Regions from separate parts of the Rhizobium sp. 22-785-1 genome, predicted to be linked through region 2. Evidence: predicted binding sites of a transcription regulator. Region 2 holds the regulator's gene; the other holds the start of a gene.

Region 1 (9,362 bases), on a different contig from region 2:
TCGCTGCGGCCGCTGCAAAGAGTGGCAAAGGCTCGTCGCGCAATCCCTTTATGACCCATAGCGCCTCACGGCGTGAAAGTCCGAGAGACGGCAAAAACGCATCAGCCTCGGCAAGACAAACCAGCGCGGCAACCGGCACACCTGCCCGCCTCCAGAGATCATCGATAGACTGGAATGGCTTATCCTGGCGGCAGGCGATGATATCACCGGCATGTTTGTTTGAAAGACCCTTCACCAGCCGCATGCCGAGCCGCACGGCCTCGCGGTCGGGTCCGGTCTCTTCCTCCAGCGTGCAATCCCAGCGGCTGGCATTGATGCAGACAGGTCGGACCACGACACCATGATTACGCGCGTCGCGGACAAGCTGTGCAGGCGCATAGAAGCCCATGGGCTGAGAGTTCAAAAGCGCTGCACAAAAAATATCGGGATGGTGACACTTCATCCACGCCGATGCATAGGCAATCAATGCGAAGGACGCCGCGTGGCTTTCCGGAAAGCCATAGCTGCCGAAACCTTCCAGTTGCTTGAAGATACGCTTAGCGAAGTCTTCGCTGAATTTATTCTTCACCAAGCCCTGAACGAGCTTTTCTTGAAACTCGTTGATCGTCCCTACGTTTTTAAAAGTGGCCATGGCTCTTCGCAAACGGTCCGCGTCATTGGCACTAAAACCGGCGCATTCGATTGCTACACGCATCGCCTGCTCCTGAAAGAGAGGAACACCGAGGGTCTTTTTGAGTACGTTCTCCAGTTCAGGCCGCTCGTAGACCACCTCCTCCTTTCCCTCTCTTCGCCGAAGATAAGGATGCACCATGTCACCCTGGATCGGTCCGGGGCGAACGATTGCGACCTGTATGACTAGATCGTAAAGTCTACGTGGCTTCAGTCTGGGCAGCATCGACATCTGCGCCCGGCTCTCGATTTGAAATGTGCCGATCGTATCAGCCCTGCAGATCATGTCGTAGGTAGGCTCATCGTCGTTCTTGATGCTGGTCAACCCGAACTCTTTCCCCGTACGTTCGGTCAGCATCTCGAAGGCTCTACGCATACAAGAGAGCATGCCAAGCGCGAGACAATCCATCTTCATGAATTTGACGATATCGATATCGTCCTTGTCCCACTCGATTATCCGCCTGTCCTTCATGGCCGCGGGAAGAATGGGAACGAGTTCGTCCAGCCGGTCGTGGGTCAATACGAAGCCGCCCGGATGCTGACTGAAATGGCGAGGCGTGCCGATAAGCTGGCGCGCGAGATCAAAGGCGAGCCTGACGCGCCGATCCTCCAGATTGATGTTCAACTCCTTGGCGTGCTTCTCACCCGTCCCTTCTGTCCACCACCATATCTGCGAGGACATGAGCTTGGTCAGGTCTTCTGGAAGGCCAAGCACCTTTCCCACATCGCGGATTGCACCCTTGCCGCGATAGCAGGTGACGACAGAACAAAGCGCTGCCTTGTCAAACCCATAGTGATCGTAAATCCACTGAATGATCTCCTCTCGCCTCTGGTGCTCGAAATCGACATCGATATCCGGAGGCTCGTCGCGGTCTTCGGAAACGAAGCGCTCGAAAAGAAGGTCGCTTTCCTTTGGATCAATTGCGGTAATGCCGAGAACAAAACACACGGCGGAGTTGGCCGCAGATCCCCGTCCCTGACAGAGGATCTTCATCTCCCGCGCCCGCCGGACGATCTTGTTGACGGTCAGAAAGTAGGCTGCGTATTTCTTTTTGGCGATGACGGCCAATTCATGCCGGAGTGTCTTTGCCACCTTTTCCGGCACACCATCAGGATAGCGCTTCGGCGCCTCCTCCCAAACGAAGTTTTCCAGTGCTTCCTGAGCCGTAATCCCCGGGACTTGTTGCTCGTCCGGATATTGATATTCCAATTCAGCAAGCGAAAATCGGCATTTTTTTACGATCTTTAATGTATTTTCCAGCGCATCCGGATAGGCGGAAAAAAGCCGATACATTTCCTCCGGCGGCTTCAGATAACGATCCGCATGCCGCTCGCGCCGAAAGCCGGCATCGTCGATGGTGCAGTTGTGGCGAATGCAGGTGACGACATCCTGCAACATGCGCCGACCGGGCTCGTGAAACAGAACGTCATTGGTGACGACTGTTGCCACACCGGCGCGTTGCGCCATCTGCGAAAGCTCATGAAGGCGCAGTGCATCATTGGGCCGTCGGCGCAGGCTCATCGCCACATAGGCGCGATCGACAAAATCCGCTTTTATCCTACGCATATGACTGGCGAGGCCTTCACTCGTCTCATCTGGCAGCAGAACCACGATCATCCCTTCGCCGTAGGCGACGAGATCGCTCCATGTAAGCGAGCACTTGCCCGCCTTGCCGTCTCTCTTTCCGAATGTCAGCAGGCGGCATAGCCGACCATAGGCTTCCCTATCGGTTGGATAGACCAACACGGAGACATCCTGCGTGAGATCCAGCCTGCAGCCGACCACGAGCCGAAGCTCAAGCTCTTTAGCGATTTTGTGTGCCCGAGGAATGGCTGCAAGGCTGTTGCGATCGACAATGCCCAGCGCCTCTATGCCGAGTGCCTTGGCCTGCGCAAACAGTTCCTCGCAGGAGCTCGCGCCCCGCAGAAAGGAAAAATGCGACGTCACCTGAAGCTCGGCGTAACGGACACGCGCGCTCATGCGAAAAATCCATGCATGAACCAGTTCTGGGAGCCGGTATCGCTGTGTTCGCCATCACCGGAACGGAATATCCAGAAGCGCTCGCCGCTCTCGTTTTCCACACGGAAATAATCGCGCACCGCCGAAAGTTCACGGTCGCGCTTCCACCATTCCCCGAACACACGTTCCGGCCCATCGGCCCGCTTCACGATGTGGCGCACACCCCGCCATGTAAAATTTCTGGGAGGATGATCGGGCAGAAGCGCCACGGTCTGGATCGGCTCCGGCTTGAACAGCAGTCGCACCGGGCGGGGCCAATACTCCGGCCAGCCAGGCGCGTCTTCCACAGTCTCCGCTGGAATTCTGGCAACGGAACGCTCCGGCACATCGCTTTGAACGGCAGCATAGCGATAAACCCTGTGACCACGGTTGAGGATGATATCGACAGCCTCGCCAATATCCCCTCCAGCATCTTCCAGAAGAATGGAGCGTGTCTGTCCGGCAAGAAGCGTCTCGGCATGGGTTGCCGTCAGTATCATTTTTTCGATACCGAAACCCGGATCGATCGTCTCGATACGATCCGTGAGAAGACGTGACAATTGCTTGATATCACGTGCGGGTCTCGAGGTTCCTGCACGGATGGCCTGTAGACTGCTATCGACACGATGGAAAAGAAGATCGACACGGCGCGCACCTAAGCCGCGCTTCTCCAGATCCAGACAAAGATCAGACACAAGCTGTCTCGTGTATTTGGCGATGGTCTCGGCAGCACCGATGGGTTCGGGAAAGAAGCGCTTTACCGTCACCAGCTCCGCCACGCGGACAGGCTCTATCGGTTCCGAAAGCAGGCCATAGGCCTGATCCAGCCTGCGTCCCACTTCAGGGCCAAACCGCAAGGTAATCGGCGCACGTGGGGCGGCTGCCAGTTCTCCAATCCGGCGAAATCCTAAAACCTTCAATTCATTGACCAGAAGTGCATCCAGCCGTAAGGCGGAAAGTGGCAGCGGGGCAAGAGCCTCTCTCACGCTACCTTCAGGTAAAATGGTGACGGCCTCGCGCCCGAAACGCGCAAGTGCATGAGCCGCGCCCCAGCTTTCGGCAATTGCCGCACGGGCCCTAAACCCGAGCGCATGCAAGCGATTGATCATGCCGGTCAGCATCAGCTTCTCATTGCCATGCAGATGATCGGCACCGGTTGTATCGAGTACCAGCCCATCAGGCGCATCGGGTGCAACGATGGGGGCGTAGATGCGCAGAAACCAGAAGGCCAGATCCTCCAGAGCTTTTGCATCCTCCAGCGGCTTCAGGTCTTCGACGATCAGGCCCGGCAGAATGGCCTGCGCCTTGCTAGCTGGCATTCCCGGACGCAAGCCCGCTTTCATCGCAGCGCTATCGAGAGCAGCCACAAGGCGACGGCTTGCCTGACGGGCGATCATGACGACCGGGGTCTCAACCGGCGGCGCTTCGTTCCCAAGCATTCTGCGGTATCGATCCGTCTGCCATGTCGGCAGGTATAGCGAGACGACCCTCTGCATCACAGGCTTCCACTTCCAGTTCAAAAGGTTCGCCACCCCGGACACGCAACAATTCCAGAAACCAGCGTGACCGCCCTACTCCGCGCACGGGCAACGGTGTGGAGGGGCGCATGGAAATGCGCCATCGGGTGACAGCGGCGGTCGGCTGACCGAAATCGTCCAGACCGCTCACATGGCGCCAGCGGCGAAGCGCAATCGCTGCCACGCCTGAGGCTTCCGCCGTCAGTTGTAACCGCCGTGACATATTCATAGGCAGTTTAGACACTTCCCCGATCACCGCACCAAAGCCGTTGCAGCGAAGCCCCTCCTCGAAACAGTCCAGAACACCTTTTTCGTCACGACATTCGACGATGATCAGCCGGTTATGGGAAAGCCCTGCCTGGGTGAGGGCCGGCATAAAAAGATCAGGCCGTGTCACACACCAGAGAATCTTTCCCTTCAGGCGCGCCGCAATGCCTGCGCAGAAGAGCGCAGAAGCCGCACCGTCCACGGCACCATTTCCCCCACCGCTTATCTCATGTAAGCTGCCAAGCTTCAGGCCTTGACCGGGAAGACGCTCATCGATGGCAGGAATATTGAAAGGCAGAGTCTGCTGCTGTCTGGCAGGACCTTGGGTGATCCTCTCCAGTCTTTCTCGCAATTCCTCCACAACAAGCTGTTCTGCGCGCTTCTGCATGACACGAAACTTCTCAGAGCATTCCACGCTAAAAAACTAATGTTCACTTTTTGTTCTATCATCACAAAAGAGTCAACAGGAGTCCAACAGACTCCTGTTGAGAGATGAGAAGATTCTTCATCCGCCAATGATTGGCCGTACCGGAATACCTGCCAGAAAGGGCGACGCGGGAAGCGGCGCACGGCGCGGCAGGCAGAGTTTTCCAGCCGCGAAGAACAACAAGAAGGAGCCTACCTGATAGGGGAAAATGATGTCGATTTCGACGAAGGATCGGACGACAAAAAGGGCGCATAGGGAAAACAGGATTAGCGCCTGTGGATCTTGGTTGCGCATGAGAATTGAGCGCAGGTGACCCAGCAGTGTTCCATAAAGCAGGATCGCCAGCAGAATAAGACCGACGAAGCCATTCTCCACCACCACCTCGATATATGTATTGTGGAAATGGAAGCCGCTACGACCAGTAATGAAGAAATCGTCCCAGAGGCGTTCGGCATCTGAAAAACCCGGCACCCAGAAACCCTGATAACCGACACCGAAAATCGGCGCGCGCTTTGCAGCCTCAATGCCTTGCTGCCAGAGATAGGTGCGTCCCGTCAACGTGGTGTCCTTGCCAAAAGCGCCGAGAATCGCGTCGAACAGACCGAATTGCAGTGCTGCGACCACAAACAGGCCACCCACACCCACGGCAGCGAAGAAGAGCGTCTTTCGGTTACCGGGAGACAAGACCCAAAATAGCAGAAGACCCGCCATCAGAACGACCACAGCCGCCGTGGTGATGGCCGATGTCGCCGATTGAGATGCAAGCAGGCTGTAGGACGAGATCAGTCCTGCGACGCCCGCAACCGGCCACCACAAGCCTTTTTGGCGAAGGACGAGCGCCGACGCTGCGGCGAAGAGAACGCCCAGCGAAGCATAGAAACCCAACTGGTTCTTGGAAGAAAAGGCCCCAACGAAGCTCGTCGTGCCATCCAGCGCATCAAAAAGATAGGTACCGAAGAGAAGCGAATAGAGCAAAACAATAGTTATGCCGATCAATGCGCCGCGTGTCAGCGTTTGGATAGAAATGACGCGCATGGCAATCAGCGCGCAGACGATATGGGTCATATACTGGATCGAGGCCCGCAGGCTGACCGACATGGCATCCGACCAGAAGCTCGAAATGAGGGCCAGAATTCCGAAGGCAAATATCCAGAAGTAGCGCGCATAATTGCCGAGTACTCTGCGGTAATCCACCACGACCAGTGGCAGCCAGACGGCGTAATAGGCAAGGATCGATATCTGTCCGAATTTCGAGGAATAGGCGAAGACAAAGAACGACAGCGCAACCGCCGCCGTTCCATAAAGCCCACTTCTATCAGGATCGATCAGTGCTGATTTCGCAATCCGCATCGCAGCCTCACTGCATCAGCACTTCCGAGGAAACCTTGATGACGTCGCCCGGCTGGAGAGCCGTGGTTTCGTCGACCTTGATTTCCTTCGACTGTCCATTGTCCTCACGAACGACCACATAGGAAATCGAGGCAGACTTGCCGGACGGATCGAAACGTAAAGCTTCCGCCGACTGCGCGAGGGCCTCCGACATGAGTTCGCGGCTGGTGGAGAGCTGCAGGTTAAGCTTCTGCAATTCGGCCTGCGTGTCTTGCAATTCCTTGGAACGCTGAGCTTCCCAGTCGTTTCGCAGATTGATTTCGTCCTGGATCGCCTTGTTGATGTCCTGCTTGGCGCGCAGCGCATTGGTATCGATATCAAGAAGCGTTGCCTCGACCTCGGCTGCGCGCTCTTCGGCAGAGATGCGGCGTTGAGCAAGCGCAAGACCCTGCTCGTTGAGCCGGTTGACCTTCTCACGGTCTTCATTGGCCAACTGCAACTGACGTTGCTGGCTCTCTGCCTTTTTGCGCAGAGACTCGACTTCGGAATCCAGCAGCTCACGCAGATCCTTCAACGCCTTCAACTGAAGCGTATAGCGCTCTGTGCGAGACTTCATCAGCGCGCTTTCGCTTTCCAAGAGCGCGTCGATATTGATGACCTTCTCCATCTCTGGCGTCTTCTTGATCTGCTGATCACCGCTCACTTCGGCGAGCAAGCGTGCCTGCCGGGCAAGAAGGCGACCACGCTGATCGTCATAGACGGCAGCGTCGCCGCGCGCGTTAATGAAGTCACGCGCAAAACGCTGACCTGCATCCGAGCGGCGCAGTCCCCCTGCAAGGCTGACCGCCTTCAAAACCGTCATATTGGGGGCATAGGGATATTCGCCTGGCGTCTGGACGTCACCCGTCAGGAAAACCGGGCGGAATTGGGCAACTTCAACGGAAGCCGACGGGAGGTTGCGCAGCGCAAATTTGCTTTGAAGCCCCGCACCAATCGCATCTCCAACCTCCCCCGGGGTTTTACCGGCAACGTCCAACTGGCCGATGAAAGGCAGAGAAAGCGTGCCGGACGGCCCAACGGAGTAATCGCCATTGATCACATCCCAGTTGCGGATGGTGCCATCTGCCGGCTGCCATTCGGCCACGCGGATGCGAAGCTTGTCAGCGGTTCCGAGGCGGTATTGTCCATCCTGTGCGAACGCAGCTAACGGAGCGGTTAGCAACAGGGCCGTAGCGAAAGCTAAAGCGGCACCCTTGCGCAATGTTTTAGTGAGGGCTTCGTCGGCAGTGCCAACCATGTAAAACTCCATGTTGATGCCTTGAAAGTGGATGCGCGACCGGCGCTAGTCCGGTCGCAGCCGCAAGGCATGGCACAGGTGGGAGTCCTGCGGCATGCCAAGTGTCTATTCTGGCTTCAATAGCTGCCGCGGGACATACAGACAGCAGGCACGGTTTTCATGATGATGGAAATGTCCTTCATCATCGACCAGTTCTGAACATATTGCGTGTCGTAATCCACGCGTTCCTTGTAGGAAACGTCATTACGACCGCTAATCTGCCAGAGACCGGTGAGACCAGGACGCGTGCTGAGATAGTAGCGCGCGGCACTTTCGTAGTAGTTGAGCTCTTCGTCCACGACAGGACGAGGACCGACAACACTCATTTCACCACGAATGATGTTGATGAGCTGTGGCAGTTCATCGAGGCTCAGCTTGCGAAGAACGCTGCCGACCGCAGTCACGCGCGGATCGTTCTTCAGTTTTCTGGTCTGGCGCCATTCTTCCGCTGCTTGCGGATCGGAAGCCAGATATTGCTTCAGCACCTCATCTCCATTCACGACCATCGTGCGGAACTTCAGGCAATGAAACATACGGCCATTATGGCCAATACGGCGATGGCCGTAAAAAGCAGGTCCCTTGTCGGATAGTTTGACCAAGACCACGATCATGAGAAAGATCGGGCTGAGGACAAGAAGCGCGAGCAGTGCCGAGGACACATCGAAACTGCGTTTCACGATGCCCCCGATGGGAAAGCTCACATCAGACTCTTCAGAACCACTAAGCGGCGAAACAGCCGATCGAGTCGCGGACTTCATAGAGAGAACTCCATTTATGTTTTGCGATAGGTCGGTACCCGTTGGGCGCGTCATTGAGCCTTCATGAGATAACAAGTCTGTGGTCGGAATTTGGTGCTTTTGAATTTTTTGTGAGGCACGCTGACCCGGCACCTCAAAAACGGCCGCCCCAAATTCCTCACATGATGTTGACTGAGACTATTGGTGAACGCCTATAAAAGGAACAAGTACGAGGCCGTGCCATGCAATTTGCGCATGATCGACATTTGCATGTATTGCCCGGCCGTCTTTATTAAAACTGTTCTTCCGGTTTACTGGTCATCTATGTCTGGTGGATCAACTTCGTATGATACAGGCGAATAAGAAGCACATAATATTTCTTATATGCAGCGCAGCAAATTTACGGCGTCGCACATAAAAAATAATTAAAAATAAACCGTTTTTATTGGGAAATATTAATTTTGACCGCGCCTGAAACGTTTCCAAGACCAAAGCGTGGCCTAAATAAGGCAAAAATGTGGCGCGATTGATCATGGGTGGGTGAGGCCTTCCGACTCGTGAGTGGTGCGCTTCCCTATTCTGGCATCCCTATTCACCTCAGCCGCACATAAAGCGCACAACGCAAAGGGCTGGCACGCATACGGCGCACCAGCCCTTCGTGTTCTTCAACCTATGAAGAATAGCTTATGCTGCCTGGCGATCGTGGCGGCCCTCTTCGACCTCCTCGACGATTTTGGCAACGAAAGCGTCCAAGTCATCTGGATTGCGAGATGTAACGATGCCCTTGTCGCAAACGACCTTTTCGTCCTTCCAGATGCCGCCAGCATTCTTCACGTCGGTTTTGATCGAACCGTAAGACGTTACCTCGCGTCCACGGACGGCATCGGCCTCAACCAGAAGCCATGGCGCGTGGCAGATAGCCGCGACGACCTTGCCGGACTTGACGAAGTCCTTAACCACTCGCATCGCGTCGTCGCTGGTACGCAGGACGTCCGGGTTGATCTGACCGCCGGGAAGCACCAGTGCATCGAAATCCTCGATACGCACGTCCTTGGCAAGGAGATCGACCTTGATGGAATCG
Region 2 (9,362 bases):
CTGGTTCACGTTGAAGCGCGTCCCAATCATTCAGATCCGCGCATATGCCCTCGTTCGATATTAGAGCGCCTCTCACTGCTGCATACCGTTGCGCAGTCTCATGCGGACAATGCTTGGGTTTTCGCGGGTGACAACATTTGTCAGTAATCTCGTAGCGCGGTCCCACAGGGAGTTACAGGCCGGATCACGAATAGCGGTCTTCACATTATTTGATGTGTCGGTCTGTCGAAGAGCAAAGACAGTCGCCGTGAGTGGTGGGATTTGAACTTCATTCGAAGTTCGGTGTTCGGTGGCTAGGTATCGTGAAGTAGGAGGAATAACATGGTGGTGAGGTCTGCCGGCTGTGCCTGCGGCAAGGTAAGGCTATCTCTCGTCGGTCAGCCCTATCGTGTCGGGATTTGTCATTGCATGGATTGTCGCAAACATCATGGTGCGCTCTTTCTCGCCTCGGCAATTTTTCCAGAGGATGCCGTAACGATCGATGGAGACACTCGCAGCTACAATGGCCGCTTTTTTTGCCCCGATTGCGGTTCACCGGTTTTTGGCCGGAGCGGCGACGAAGTAGAGGTCAATCTCGGTTCACTCGATGAGCCGGATCAATTTGAGCCGACCTACGAGCTTTGGACAATCCGCCGTGAGGCATGGCTTCCGGATTTCCCCGCATTGCGCCGTTTCGATCGCGATCGGAAATCGACAGGCCGAACCGAAGAAGGGCGATAGACCCGTGCAGTTTCATTGTCCCATCATTGCTTCTGTCTCCGTTGACGCGCGGAATACAAAAAAAGCAGGCGATGACCTGCTTTTTTGGTTTTGTTCTGAGATTACTGCGCTCAACCGGTCCGATGTAGGGGTGCCTTCAGTCACCGGTCAGTGATAACGGCGAATGAGACCCACAAGTTTGCCCTGAATTTTGACCCTGTCGGGCCCAAAGATACGGGTTTCATAGGCCGGGTTCGCGGCCTCCAGGGCTATCGAAGCACCCTTGCGGCGGAACCGTTTCAACGTCGCTTCCTCATCATCCACAAGAGCGACGATGATGTCTCCAGGATTGGCCGTGCTGCCGTTGCGTATGATCACGGTGTCTCCATCGAAGATGCCGGCCTCGATCATGGAGTCACCCTTGACTTCCAATGCGTAATGTTCACCCGTTCCGATCATGTCCACCGGCACGGCAACATCGTGGGTATTGTTCTGAATGGCGGAGATCGGAACACCGGCAGCGATGCGTCCCATCACAGGAACGGTGACCGCGCTTGAAATCGCATCATTTACTGGCTTCGGGGCAGGAGCAGGTTCCGGCGCTTTCGGCTTTCCGAGGCTGCCCTCGATCACGCTTGGGGAGAATCCACGTACGGGCTTCTGCGCGGGTGCGGAATAGGCTTCCGGGAGTTTGATAACCTCCAGCGCTCTTGCCCGGTTCGGCAGACGGCGGATGAAGCCGCGCTCCTCCAAGGCGGTGATCAGACGGTGAATACCGGATTTGGAAGCGAGGTCCAGGGCATCTTTCATCTCATCGAAAGACGGCGGCACGCCGGACTCTTTCATTCGTTCATGAATGAATAGGAGCAGTTCCTGCTGTTTGCGCGTGAGCATGAGAAAACCCTTGGAATGCGTTGCGAAGATTCGCGAAACAAATACAGAACGAACACTATATGTTCCATATGTGTTCTGCAATCCCTTAAAATTCCGCAAACGTTCGGGCTTGCCGTTTTGCTGTCCTGTTTCCGCGCAAATGTGGAAGCTTGCCGCTAGGAATATGACAGCATCCTCCTGAACACGACGATGGCGAGCAGCAGGTTGATCGCTCAGCTTGGTTAGAAGCGCGTCTCGCAGGACGAGTAAGGAGCAGGCCGAAGCCAGCGTGCGAAGAAGGCCTGGAAGGCATCGTAACCGGCCCAACTTTCTCTGGAGGTGAGAACAGCGAGAATGTCTGTCGCATGTTGCTGGCGCAAGGTATCAAGCCTGAAAAGCTGGAAAATTGATTCCGATTTTCGGGCTGATGTTGTAAGGCCTTTGCATGCTCGCAAAGTTGCGGTTGCCGGCGATGTCCGGCGCATGAGTCGTGAGGAATGAGATGACTGTAAAGAACAATTTGAAAGTGGTCGCTGGCGAGGGAAAAGGCGCTGTATCCTTCTCCAACACGGAGCGGTTTTCGCTGATTGCCGGCCCGTGCCAGATGGAAAGCCGCGACCATGCTTTCATGATTGCCGGCACACTTCACGAATTGTGCGCCAAGCTCGGCATCGGGCTGGTTTACAAGTCCTCTTTCGATAAAGCGAACCGTACTTCTCTTTCCGGCAAGCGCGGTATCGGCCTCGACAGGGCCATGGAAATCTTCACCGACCTCAAGAAAGAGTTCGGCTTTCCGGTGCTGACCGATATCCACACGGAAGAGCAGTGCGCCGTTGTAGCGGAGACCGTCGATGTCCTGCAAATCCCGGCGTTTCTCAGCCGTCAGACCGATCTTCTGGTGGCCGCCGCAAAGACCGGACGGGTCATCAACGTGAAAAAGGGGCAGTTTCTGGCGCCCTGGGATATGAAGAACGTCCTTTCAAAACTCAATGAGAGCGGCAATCCCAATGTTCTTCTCTGCGAACGTGGCGCGTCTTTCGGCTACAATACGCTGGTGTCCGACATGCGGTCGCTGCCGATCATGGCCTCGCTTGGTGCGCCCGTGGTTTTCGATGCGACGCATTCCGTGCAGCAGCCAGGAGGGCAGGGCGGTTCCACCGGCGGCCAGCGCGAATTCGTCGAGACATTGTCGCGTGCGGCTGTCGCCGTCGGCATTGCCGGCCTCTTCGTCGAAACTCATGAAGACCCGGACAACGCGCCGTCTGACGGACCGAACATGGTTCATCTGAAGGATATGCCGAAGCTTCTGGAAAAGCTTCTGGCGTTTGATGCCATCGCCAAGGCTGCCTGATTTTGGCCTAATCGATTTTTATAGGTGGGGCGGCGCGTAGGACGACGCGTCGTCATTGTAATTTCTCACGCTTCGTCTACAGCGAAGTGGCAATGACCTTTCACATATTTCAGTATCGCTTAACCGCTATCCGGCTCAAAAACGGCTTCACAGCTTTGCCGATGCGCTCTAAGACAAGCGACTGAAATCCTCTGTTCCAGTCCCAAGGGAGAGACCATGACAGCCATTACCGACATCATCGCACGCGAAATCCTCGACAGCCGTGGCAATCCCACGGTCGAGGTCGATGTGTACCTCGAAGACGGCTCCTTCGGTCGCGCCGCCGTTCCATCTGGCGCATCCACCGGCGCTCACGAGGCTGTCGAGCTGCGCGATGGCGGACAGCGCTATCTCGGAAAAGGCGTTGAAAAGGCTGTCGAAGCCGTCAACACCGAAATCTTCGATGCGCTTGGCGGTTTCGATGCTGAAAGCCAGATCCATGTCGATCAGACACTGATCGCGCTTGACGGCACGCCGAACAAGTCCCGCCTCGGCGCCAACGCCATTCTCGGCGTTTCGCTTGCCGTCGCCAAGGCTGCTGCCGAAACCACTGGCCTGCCGCTTTACCGTTACGTCGGTGGCCCGAATGCCCACCTGCTGCCCGTTCCAATGATGAACATCATCAATGGCGGTGCGCATGCCGACAACCCGATCGACTTCCAGGAATTCATGATCATGCCGGTCGGCGCGGAAAGTATCCGTGACGCAGTGCGTATCGGCGCGGAAATCTTCCACGTTCTCAAAAAGGAACTGGCAGCCCAGGGCCACAACACCAATGTCGGCGACGAAGGCGGCTTTGCGCCAGGCCTGAAGAGCGCGCCGGAAGCGCTGGACTTCATCATGAAGTCGGTTGAAAAGGCCGGTTACAGGCCGGGCGACGACGTCGCGCTTGCTCTCGACTGCGCCTCGACCGAGTTCTTCAAAAACGGCAAGTACGAGATGGAAGGCGAAGGCCGCACGCTCGAGCCGGAAGCCATGGCCGATTACCTCGCAGAACTTGCGGCAAAGTACCCGATCATCTCCATCGAAGACGGCATGGCCGAAGACGACTGGGATGGCTGGAAGTACCTGACCGACAAGATCGGCTCCAAGGTCCAGCTCGTTGGCGATGATCTTTTCGTCACCAACTCTTCGCGCCTGCGCGACGGTATCAAGATGGGCGTTGCCAATTCGATCCTCGTCAAGGTCAACCAGATCGGCTCTCTGACCGAGACGCTTGATGCTGTGGAGACGGCACACAAGGCTGGCTATACCGCGGTCATGTCTCACCGCTCTGGAGAGACGGAAGATTCGACGATTGCCGATCTCGCAGTTGCTACCAACTGCGGTCAGATCAAGACCGGCTCGCTGTCGCGCTCCGACCGTCTGGCCAAGTACAACCAGCTGATCCGCATCGAAGAGATGCTGGGTCCGCAGGCTGCCTATGCCGGTCGTTCGATCCTGCGCGGCTGATTTGAAGCTCCGATGATCTGGAGTGGCTTTCCATAAGCCCGTTAACAGAAAAACCCGCCGATGGACTCGGCGGGTTTTTTCGTGAGCGATGCGGTCTTTCTTCTCGACGATCGGAACGTCGAGATTCGCACTTACATTGCCTGTTTGATCTTCTCGGCGTGAGCCTTCAACATCTCCACATCCGCCATTGCGCCGCTGTGCGGCTTTAATGGCTCGCCGTCCTTGCGCGGGACAACGTGGAAGTGCAAGTGGAAGACGGTCTGGCCAGCGGCCGGCTCGTTGAACTGCGAAATGTAAATGCCATCCGCATCGAAGGCTTCCTTAGCGGCAACCGCGAGCTTCTGGACGACCGGAATCGTCTTCATCAAAACTTCGGGATCGGCGTCCAGAATGTTGCGCGAACCGCTTTTCGGGATCACCAGCAAGTGGCCGGGTGCCTGGGGCATCACGTCCATGAAGGCTAGCGTGTGGTCGTCTTCGTAGACCTTGACGCAAGGGATTTCCCCACGCAGGATTTTTGCGAAGATGTTGTTGTCGTCATAGACGGCCATTGAGCGCTCCCTTACAATTTTCTAGACGTCGTCTTCCTGCCGTTCGCCTTTGCGAAACGGGCTGTGGTCTTCAAGATAGTCGTTGATTTGTTCGACCTCGCTACGCTCACGCTCCAGATAATCGGCAATGGCGTGGCGAAGGCCGGGATGGGCGATGTAGTGGGCGGAGTGGGTGGTGACCGGCGTGTAGCCGCGGGCCAGTTTGTGCTCGCCCTGGGCGCCGGCTTCCACACGCTTCAAGCCTTTGGAAAGCGCGAAGTCGATCGCCTGATGGTAGCAGACTTCAAAATGCAGGAAGGGATGATCTTCAATGCAGCCCCAGTGGCGTCCGTAAAGCGCATCCCCACCGATGAAGTTGATGGCGCCGGCGACGTACCTGCCGTCGCGCTTTGCCATCACCAGCAGGATATCGTCTGCCATCCGCTCGCCGATGAGGGAATAGAAATTGCGGGTGAGGTAAGGCTTGCCCCATTTGCGGCTGCCGGTATCCATGTAGAAGGTGAAGAACTGATCCCAGATATCTTCCGTCAAATCGCTGCCGGTCAGCCAGTCGATTTCGATGCCGTTTTCCAGCGCTGCGCGCCGTTCCTTCTTCAGGCTCTTGCGCTTGCGCGATGACAGGGCATCAAGAAAATCGGCGTGATCTCGGTAGCCTTGATTGATGAAATGAAACTGCTGGTCGGTGCGATGCAGAAAACCTTCATCCTGCAGCGCTTCGATTTCGTCTTCCGGCGCGAAGGTGATATGCGCGGAAGATATTCCGAGTTTCTCTGTCACCTGCCGGAGACCTGATGCGAGGACCTGCTGAAACGCGGCTACGTCCACGCCACTGGTCAGAAGGCGTGGGCCGGTTGCAGGCGTGAAGGGGACGGAGCACTGGAGCTTAGGGTAGTAGCGCCCGCCCGCTCGCTCGAAAGCATCGGCCCAGCCGTGGTCGAAGACATATTCGCCGCGGCTGTGATTCTTCAGATAGCCCGCAACGGCGCCCATCAATTCACCATCGCCGCGCTCCAGCAACAGATGTTGACCGAGCCAACCGGTCTTGGCCGTGGCCGAGCCGGAATCCTCAAGCGAGGCGAGGTAGGCGTGGGAGGTGAATGGATTATAGGGATTGGCGATAGCCGATCTGGATGCTCCGGAAAGCCTGTTCCAGCTTTCCGGAGCAATGTCCTTGAAGGACTGTGCAACGCGAATGGTGTATTCGTCGCTCATGCGGTAGCTGGCCGGTCCTTCACGTCGGGAACGAAACCCTCGAATGTTATCTGATCAGCATAAGTATAGGACTTCTCCAAGGCATTTTCATCCCGTACCGTCCAGGTAATTACCGGTACGCCAAGCTTCCGCTGCGCTTCAATGAAGCTGTTCGGTAGGTGGCCCCAGAAATAGGAGATGAAATCGAGGCCGATCTGCATTGCCTCGTCGTGTTTGAAGAAGTCTTCCGGATCAGCGCCTTCTGCGGTCAGCCCCAAAGGCCAGGGGGAGCCTGCAGTCTTCAAAGCCTTCAGCAGATGGTGGTCGAAGCTCATCAGCGCCACTTGGCCCCGGTAGCCTTCGAGATCATCCAGAACGGCTTCGGCGAAGCCATCATCGACGCCTTCGCCCTCCCGACCTTTCAACTCGATGACAAGCGGCACCTTGCCAGCACACAGCTGTAGTAGCTGCTTCAGCGTCGGTACGCGATCTCTTGTCTGACCGATCGACAACATCCCGAGTTCGGCGGAGGTGCGTTCGCGCACATCGCCCCTGATGCCCGTAAGACGGGTCATCTCATCGTCATGAAAAACGACCGGAACGCTGTCTGCGGCCAGTTGCACATCGCATTCGATGGCATAACCGCCCTCGATGGCTCGGGAGAAGGCTGAAAGCGTGTTCTCCCAGACTTGCTTGTTCAGATCGTGGTAGCCGCGATGGGCGACGGGCTGCGCCGTCAACCAGGACAGTTTCAGTGTCATACGTCGATTTCCACGATGGCGTCGATTTCGACGGCGGCATTGAAAGGAAGCGATGCCATTCCGACCGCTGCGCGCGCGTGCTTGCCTGCGTCACCCAGAACATTGGCGATCAGGTTAGACGCGCCGTTGATGACGAGGTGCTGTTCCGTGAACTCCGGGACGGAGGCAACGAATCCGTTCAGCTTCAGCACACGACGGACCTTGGACAGATCGCCGTTCAACGCCGCTTTGACCTGCGCTAGAATATTAACGGCGCAAAGCTCTGCCGCCTTTTGCGCGCTGGCAACATCAACGTCGCGACCGACGTGTCCGGTGACCGCAATCTTGCCGGATTCCATCGGCAATTGGCCAGAAATATAGAGCAGATTGCCGCTGATGGTGAAGGGAACATAGTTGGCGGCAGGGGCTGCTGCGGCGGGAAGAGTGTATCCGAGTTCCTTGAGGCGGGCTTCGATTGCGTCCGACATTTTTTCCGTTTCCGCTTTGGTTGTAAAACTTTCAAAAATCCGGCATTCAGGGCATGATGTCCAAAAGCCGGACGGTTGCTTGTACAGTATGAGCGATGAGTCCAACAGGAGATATTGAATGATCGTCAGGAACCTTGCTCTCGTTCTTGCCGCTGGCGTGGGCCTCATGCCCTGCATCGCAAGTGCCGTGCCTGCCAGCGTTCCCAATCTGATCTCCCACCGCGCCGTCTATGATCTTGAGCTGAAGGACGCGTCCGACCGCTCCGGCATCGAAGGTATGACCGGACGTATGGTCTATGAATTCACCGGCTCGTCCTGCAAGGGCTACAAGACGGATTTTCGTTTTGTCACCCAGATCAATACCGGTGACGCGGTGCGGATGACCGACCAGCAGACGACGACCTACGAGGACGCGGCATCGAAGAAATTCACCTTCGAAACCAAGTCCTTCACCGACGACAAGCTCGACAAGGAAGTTATCGGTTCTGCCGCTGACGTCGAAGGCAAGATGAAAGTCGACCTCTCGAAGCCGGATCCGCGTGAAATCGATCTCGTACCTGGTGAATTCCCTACGGAGCATATGTTCCAGGTCATCGAGAATGCCAAGATGGGCAAGCGTATCTTCGAATCGCGCGTCTTCGACGGTTCCGATGACGGTGATCAAAGCCTGATCACATCCACTCTCGTCGGAAAGCAGCAGACTCCCAAAGACGGCGATGCCGATGCCAGTATGGCGGGAGACTTTGCCAAGGCGCCATTCTGGCCAGTCACGATTGCCTATTATAACGACAAGACGGGAACGGACTCGCTGCCGATCTATCGCATGTCGTTCAAGCTTTACGAGAACGGAATCACCCGAGACCTGACAATGGACTATGGCGACTTCGTCTTGACCGGCAAGCTTGCAAAGCTCGATGTTCTCAAGCCTGAAACCTGCGAAGCGCCACAAGTGCGCTGAAATCTGACGATGCCGGCGTTTTTTCATGCCGGATGCTTGCAATTTGGGTGAGCTCGCTGTATGCGGCTCACCATTCCACACGCGAAGCTTGGGGTGTTCCGGGAGAAATCCGGTTCATTCCGCCCGGTGGTGCCGCTCAAACGGCGCTGTTCGCTTCGCGGGGGTTCAACCGGAAAAGGAGTAACTAGGCATGGCATTGCCCGATTTTTCTATGCGCCAGCTTCTGGAAGCTGGTGTTCACTTCGGCCACCAGACACATCGCTGGAACCCGAAGATGAAGCCGTACATCTTCGGCGATCGTAACAACATCCACATCATCGACCTGGCTCAGACCGTTCCAATGCTGTCGCGCGCGCTTCAGGTCGTTTCCGACACCGTTGCTCGTGGTGGCCGCGTTCTGTTCGTCGGCACGAAGCGTCAGGCTTCCGAAATCATTGCAGACAGCGCAAAGCGCTCCGCTCAGTACTACGTCAACTCGCGTTGGCTCGGCGGCATGATGACCAACTGGAAGACGATTTCGAACTCGATCCAGCGTCTTCGCAAGGTCGACGAAATCCTCAACTCGGAAGCTTCTGGCTACTCCAAGAAGGAGCGTCTGAACCTCGAGCGCGAGCGCGAAAAACTTGAAAAGGCTCTCGGCGGTATCCGCGATATGGGTGGCGTTCCGGACCTGATGTTCATCGTCGATACCAACAAGGAAAAGATCGCGATCGAAGAAGCCAAGCGTCTTGGCATTCCGGTTGTCGCCATCATCGACTCCAACTGCGATCCGGACCACATCGACTTCCCGATCCCCGGCAACGACGACGCTTCGCGCGCCATTTCGCTTTACTGCGATTTGATCGCCCGCGCTGCCATCGACGGTATCGCACGTCAGCAGGGCGCTTCCGGCCGCGACATCGGCGCTGCTGAAGAAGCTCCGATCGAGCCTGCTCTCGAAGACGAAGCCAACGCCTGATATTGGCCTTCGGCGGCGCTCACCGCGCCGCCTTCTCATCAGGATAAGACAAGGCCGTTCTG

What was found. The regulator LexA, encoded in region 2, represses DNA repair genes until DNA is damaged. The targets are predictions, from matches to a motif close to TGTTCNNNNTGTGTTCNG.
Region 1: the regulator LexA is predicted to act here: its motif matches at 4,881-4,898, upstream of ACQZ5M_RS08935 (ImuA family protein).

Annotation. Positions count from the first base shown of each region.
Region 1 covers NZ_JBNWDI010000003.1:280,672-290,033, forward strand. Annotated here, with positions in the region: gene ACQZ5M_RS08925 (error-prone DNA polymerase) at 1-2,650, opposite strand, end outside; gene ACQZ5M_RS08930 (DUF6504 family protein) at 2,647-4,164, opposite strand; gene ACQZ5M_RS08935 (ImuA family protein) at 4,079-4,840, opposite strand; gene ACQZ5M_RS08940 (O-antigen ligase family protein) at 4,958-6,229, opposite strand; gene ACQZ5M_RS08945 (polysaccharide biosynthesis/export family protein) at 6,237-7,505, opposite strand; gene ACQZ5M_RS08950 (sugar transferase) at 7,622-8,302, opposite strand; gene ACQZ5M_RS08955 (DJ-1/PfpI/YhbO family deglycase/protease) at 8,966-9,362, opposite strand, start outside.
Region 2 covers NZ_JBNWDI010000001.1:341,847-351,208, reverse strand. Annotated here, with positions in the region: gene ACQZ5M_RS01655 (GFA family protein) at 322-720, shown strand; gene lexA (transcriptional repressor LexA) at 868-1,593, opposite strand; gene kdsA (3-deoxy-8-phosphooctulonate synthase) at 2,075-2,923, shown strand; gene eno (phosphopyruvate hydratase) at 3,140-4,414, shown strand; gene ACQZ5M_RS01635 (HIT family protein) at 4,546-4,965, opposite strand; gene ACQZ5M_RS01630 (GNAT family N-acetyltransferase) at 4,987-6,177, opposite strand; gene ACQZ5M_RS01625 (glycerophosphodiester phosphodiesterase) at 6,174-6,917, opposite strand; gene ACQZ5M_RS01620 (RidA family protein) at 6,914-7,384, opposite strand; gene ACQZ5M_RS01615 (cell envelope integrity EipB family protein) at 7,503-8,342, shown strand; gene rpsB (30S ribosomal protein S2) at 8,533-9,300, shown strand.